Regions from separate parts of the Levilactobacillus parabrevis genome, predicted to be linked through region 2. Evidence: a T-box and tRNA genes for the amino acid it is inferred to sense, from the RefSeq annotation. Region 2 holds a T-box; the other holds one or more tRNA genes.
The links. The T-box of region 2 lies ahead of tyrS (tyrosine--tRNA ligase). A T-box ahead of a tRNA ligase gene usually reads a tRNA of that ligase, here a tRNA-Tyr.

Region 1: it encodes a tRNA-Tyr, which carries the amino acid that the T-box ahead of tyrS (tyrosine--tRNA ligase) is inferred to sense. The anticodon was not compared.

The regions. Positions count from the first base shown of each region.
Region 1 is NZ_CP168688.1:2,098,831-2,101,962, forward strand. Features, by position in the region: gene ACEPSU_RS09930 (leucine-rich repeat protein) at 1-327, opposite strand, end outside; tRNA gene ACEPSU_RS09935 (tRNA-Gln) at 1,058-1,129, opposite strand; tRNA gene ACEPSU_RS09940 (tRNA-Tyr) at 1,140-1,222, opposite strand; gene ACEPSU_RS09945 (metallophosphoesterase) at 1,307-2,122, opposite strand; gene ACEPSU_RS09950 (peptide MFS transporter) at 2,345-3,132, opposite strand, start outside.
Region 2 is NZ_CP168688.1:2,235,242-2,238,373, forward strand. Features, by position in the region: rRNA gene ACEPSU_RS10515 (16S ribosomal RNA) at 1-101, opposite strand, end outside; gene tyrS (tyrosine--tRNA ligase) at 673-1,932, opposite strand; T-box leader at 1,988-2,185, opposite strand; gene ACEPSU_RS10525 (Nramp family divalent metal transporter) at 2,264-3,132, opposite strand, start outside.

The DNA.
Region 1 (3,132 bases), 140 kb from region 2:
ATCGTCTGTTTTCTCGGAATCATCTTCCGTTCCATCATCTAATCCATCCATGTCAGCGTCTAACGCGTTATCCGGATCGTTGTTGTCGTTTCCTGACGTAGGATTCCCGTTGGTCAGATTATTCTTGTCCAACTGGACATCCCTTGCATCGTCACTTATATCCTTGCCATCAATTGCCTGAGAAGCTTCTTCCTGCACGTCCGCCTTAACTGGTGACGTGGTCAATGCCATGCCGGTGCCTAGTCCCACCAGCGCAATACCAGCATATAGCCAATAACGCTTCACTTTTTGCATTTTTAACGGTTGATGGGTCTCTTCGTTACGCATTATCAGCCACCGCTCCTTACCTCTTGTCGTCTATTTAAAATCGTTCAATAAAAAAGCACAATATTCATCGTACCACGGTCAAAAATAAATGCCAGCGATTGTTAACTGCAAAGGGGATAAACCATTATGGCTATTGTAGGCTCGATATGATAACTTGTTCAATATTAAAACCGTTTTCTGTGTACTAAATGTTAGTAAATGATGGAAAGTTCACTGAATCAGGCAATTGTTACGCCACACTATCCGTATTGTGTGGCGAAAAAAGTTTTTTTATTTTTAACACATTATCAGGAGCCTGACGACAAATTTTAAGCAAAAATATCGATTTCTATCCATCCTTACGAACCCGTTCCCTCAAAATTTGCCACGATTTATTTCGTCACGCACAACTCACTTATGCAAAAAAACAGGACTTATGAATTTCTCAGTCCTGTTCCGTACATCTATGCAATTCTCGTTTGAGTATTTCTTAGTCCTGAGGATTCTTCAGCTCAAAGTTACCGGCCCTGCAGTACACCCTCATCGGTCCGTAGCACGGCCGTCACCTGTTGTGAGACTGGCATTAGCTGTTCTGCACACAGCTGACCGTTAAACGATGTACCCTTCTGACTTTCCGCGGTCGGATCGGTCCCATTTTAGCGAAGACCGCCGACTGAAAAACATTGTTGACAGAAGCTGTCAGCCAAATTTGGACACAAAAAAACCAGCCACACACAGTGACTGGTCTAAGTTGGGCTAGCTGGGTTCGAACCAGCGCATGACAGGATCAAAACCTGTTGCCTTACCACTTGGCTATAGCCCAATAATAAAAATGGTGGGGAGTGGATTCGAACCACCGAACCCGAAGGAGCGGATTTACAGTCCGCCGCGTTTAGCCAGACTTCGCTACCCCACCAAAACGTGAATCGCCGTAACGAATCAACGTTTATTATCATACAGAATTCTGCATAAATCGTCAAGCCTTTTCTAGAAAATATTTTTATTTTAATTCGAGAAACCGCAGCCGGTCGCGCCATTCCGTGAAATAATCCGTCTGCGACCACTCGTTGATCCGCTTGCCGTGATACCCCACCGCCTGATCGTAGTAGATTGTCTGTCCAAATTGTCGCGGCGCAAAGTGACGGTGCACGTGGCCAAACTGCACCACATCTACTTGGTACCGGTCTAGCAATTCCCCCATCCGCGGACTCCCCAACATGGCATTTGCCATATTCCAGAAACGATCATCGTCCGTATAGCGAATATACGCCCGGTGGGGGACGAAATGCGTCATGAACAAGACACGTTTATGCTCAGCCTGAGCTTGTTCTAGCTGACCTGTCACCGTTTCTAACACGTGATCCATCCGTTCCGGATCAGACTGTGGCTGTTCAATGGTGCCATCGACCCAAAAAGCCCGTTTCCAGGTTAAAAAGTCACGATCGACCAGGTTGTCTGCAAACTGGTAGTCGTACCAGCCATTATTGCCGATTATTCGCCAGTTAGTCCCGCTTACGTCTAATTGCCCCTGATGGAGGTAAGTCGGCGCTAAGGGGCTCTCAAGGGCCGCATACGTCACATCATGTAACATGTCGTGATTTCCAGCAATAAAGCGAACCTGGGCGGGCGCAATTAACCGCTGTAATCGCGTCACGTAGTCTAAGGATTGTGTGAAATGATTGGTAATGTCTCCGGCAACTAAATACAGGCCCACACCCTGTTGCATGAGATATCCGGCCTGCTGCGGCAAGAGTGCATCCACAGACTGCCGGTTGACATCGAAATGAAGATCACTGATTAACGCTACTTTAACCAAAAATATTGCTCCTCTCTCATTACTTCTATTGTAAGGCGATTCATGCTAGGAACCAGATGCCGTTAATCTCAGGGAGGACGGTCATGCCATTACGACTATCTCAACTCTCGTGGCGTCACTCTCAATATGATGCCCAAGCTTTCTGGTGCACTGTCCGATTCAGTAAGCCAAATAAAAAGTGCCACTCCATAATAGAGTAGCACTTTTACCGGTGGATATTGACTATTTAATACCGGCCATTAAATTCTTAATTGGTTTAACCAAGACGAACATGATCAACCCAGCGACGATGGCCACGATGGCCACGCCCATGAAGTAACCTGCTTCGTTGCCCGGCGTGTAAAGCTTAACCACTTGTGCGTTGACGGCTTGCCCAGCGGCATCGGCCAAGAACCACATACTCATCATCTGAGATTGGAAGGCCTTTGGTGCCAGCTTGGTCGTCACGGACAACCCGATTGGGGAGATCAGTAATTCGGCAATTTCAACAACTGCCCAGCTACCAACTAACCAGAGTGGGCTGACCTTGGAACTCGTCCCAAACAAAGCGACTGGAATCACCATGATCAGGTAGGAAGCACCGGCGAACAACATCCCAGTTGCAAACTTAGCTGGTGAGCTTGGTTGCTTCTTACCCCAACGGTTCCACATTGCAGCGAAGAATGGCGTGTAGATCAGGATAAACAGTGGGTTTAACATCTGGTACCATGACGGCAAGATGTGCACACCTAAGAAATGGTTGTTCGTCTGGTTAGCGGCGAACAGTGCCAAAACTGAGGATCCTTGTTCTTCAATTGCCCAGAAGATAGCGGCAGCGATGAAGAGACCTAAGTAAGCCCAAACGTGCTTGCGTTCAGTTGAAGTAACCTTCTTACTGGTTAAGAAGATCGTGAAGTAAACGACTGGTGTAGCAATGGCCACGATGGAAAGTAACAGAATGAAGTTATTTAAGTTCAATGAACCTAAGAGGAACATTAACAGAACAATCAGTGCAAAAGCTACGAGTCCAA
Region 2 (3,132 bases):
AAATCAGTGCAAGCACGTCATTCAACGGAAGCTCGTTCGACTTGCATGTATTAGGCATGCCGCCAGCGTTCGTCCTGAGCCAGGATCAAACTCTCATCTTAAAGATGATGCTTGAATAGCTCATCGATTGTTGTTACTTTATTTTCATAAAAGCGAATTGACTTCGCAAATATTGTTTGGGTTTGATACCGAGTATCAAACCGCCCTACACATATTTGGTTTGTCGAAACAATGTTCAGTTTTCAAAGGTCTACATAACTAATTACCGAAGCAATCAGCTCAATCATCATATCATGTTACTGATTTGATGTCAACAAGAAGTTTGATTTAGCAACGTTTCTCGTTGATTCGCTGTTTCAAATGCAACAGCTCAATTAATATAACATTTTATCATCATCACTGTCAAGAACTAATTTCAATCTTTCGAATTGGTCTAGTTGGTAACTCGCGTTGACAACGTATATAACTATACCAAGTGAGAACCCCACCGTCAACTAAATATTGAAAATAAATTCATCTTTTTCCAAAGGCAAAACTTATAGTTGAAAGCGTCTGAATTGTTAACTGACGGCCGTGTGTTTCTTCTTTTTAATGAGTACCGCGTTCGTCTTTATTTTGGCGTCAAAAAAGGCAGTCACCGAAAATAGTGACTGCCTTTCATAAAACCCGTAACTATTTAGCGATTCGAACTAAGAAGTACCGCTTTTTCCCACGACGAACGATGACAAACTTACCATCGAAGGCACTACTTGGGTCAACTTCAGCATCCGTATCCGTAATCTTTTCACCATTGATCCGGATTGCCCCATTGGTCAGGTCTTCTCGTGCTTGTCGACGTGAAGATTCAATCTTAGTGTCGTCAACTAACCACTCTACCAAGTTCTTCTTGTCACCGCTAACCGTCACGGAAGGCATCTTCTTGAAGCCTTGTTCGATTTCACTGGCCGTCAAGTCCGCAACATCCCCAGAGAACAGTGCCTTGGTAATGTGTTGTGCTTCAACTACAGCGTCATGGCCATGAACGAATTCCGTGACTTCTTCGGCTAAGCGAATCTGAGCTTCCCGCTTCTTAGGTTCCGTTGCCACTGCCGTTTCCAATTCCTTGATCTGGTCTTGGTCCAGGAAGGTAAAGTACTTCAGTAACTTGATAACATCCTTGTCATTCGTGTTGAACCAGAATTGATAGAACTCGTATGGTGACGTTTTTTCTGGGTCAAGCCAGATATTGCCGCCTTCGGACTTCCCAAACTTAGTCCCGTCTTCCTTCAAGAGTAATGGAATGGTCAACCCATATGCCTTGGCATCTGATCCCTTGAGCTTATGGATCAGGTCAATTCCGGCCGTGATGTTCCCCCACTGGTCGGCACCACCAATTTGGAGCTGAACGTCTTCCTTCGTGAACAAATGAAGGAAATCGATGGATTGCAGGATTTGGTAAGTGAATTCCGTATAGGAAATCCCAACTTCCAACCGCGAAGCAACAACTTCCTTATTTAACATGTTATTCACGTTGAAGAGCTTCCCGTAGTCACGCAAGAAGTCTAATAAGGAGATTTTTGATAACCAGTCGTAGTTGTTCACAATCTTAAAGGTCCCGTCTTGACCAAAAAGGTGTTCCATTTGCTTGGTCAAGCAGTCTTGGTTATGGCGAACTTGGTCCATCGTCTGCAGCACCCGTTCCGATTTCTTCCCGGATGGGTCACCGATAGAACCCGTTGCCCCACCGATAATGATGTAAGGCCGGTGACCAGCTAACTGGAACCGTTTCAGAATCATAAAGGGAATCAAGTGACCAATGTGCATGGAATCCCCAGTTGGGTCGATTCCAACGTACAGGCCGACTGCCTTATCGTTGACCAACTCGCCCAGGCCAGCTTCATCAGTCTGTTGGTTAATCGCGCCACGCCATTTTAACTCATCAATAATTGACATTTCCGTTCCTCCTATATAAATCTCTCAATAAAAAAGTCCCCAATGGCGCTATGCCATCAGGGACGAATTGAAATCCGCGTTACCACCCAAGTTGTTGTCAATTGACAACCGCTCGTCATCTTTAACGGAATGACCCGCCGATTACTCGGCCGCTCCTCAGCGTAATTCGTGGTTACGGACGTCCTGACTCCCAGCACCGTCAGATTTCTTGACCGGAGCCGCACCCACTACTGGACTGATTCATTGCTTATGATGTCGATGATACCGGGACGGCGGGCAAATGTCAATACACCACGCAACCTTTACTGTGACTTAGCGACACGGTAACTTCCTAAAAGAGACTTGTCAGACTTTCCCAAACGATCTGAATGTTCAGCAACGTCAGAACAATCGTACACGTCCACGCCAGAACCGTGATCCAGCGCTTATTGACGTACTCCGTCCCCATGATTTTCTTGGAGGACGTGAAGATTGTCAGTGGGATCATGGAAAACGGCAGCGCAATCGACAGGAACACCTGTGAATTGACCAGCAGGCTATCCAGCGCGGCTTCATTGCCGCCATAGATAATCGTACAAATAATTACGGGTACCACTGAGATCAGCCGGGTCACGAGACGCCGAACCCACAATGGAATCTTTAAATTGATAAATCCTTCCATAATGACCTGTCCCGTCAGCGTCCCCGTAATCGTTGAGTTCTGTCCGGAGGCCAACAGGGCAACCGCAAACAGCGTGGACAACAATGGCGACGCAACTGCACCAGCCAAGTGGTTATCCTGTAACGCGGCGTAAAGGTTACCAAACGTTCCCAACTGATCCGTGCCCTTACCGAAGAACATCGCTGCCCCCAACAAGAGGAGCAAACAGTTGATAATGAACGCGCCAAATAACTGAATATTGGAATCCCAGGTCGTAAACTTCACGGCACGACGCATCTCGGCTGGATCTTCCCGGTTGAACTTCCGCGTCTGCGAGATTGATGAATGCAAGTAGAGGTTATGCGGCATCACCGTCGCCCCCACAATTCCCAAGGCCATCGTCAGTTGACCTGAGTGGACGATCTCCGTCCGTGGAATAAAGTTCGCCACGGCCGCGCCCATGTTCGGTTGCGCAATGACCACTTCGTAAGCGAAGACCACCAGAATTACGGTAATCAGGCAGATCACGATAGCTTCAATCTTTCTGAAGCCTAATTTCG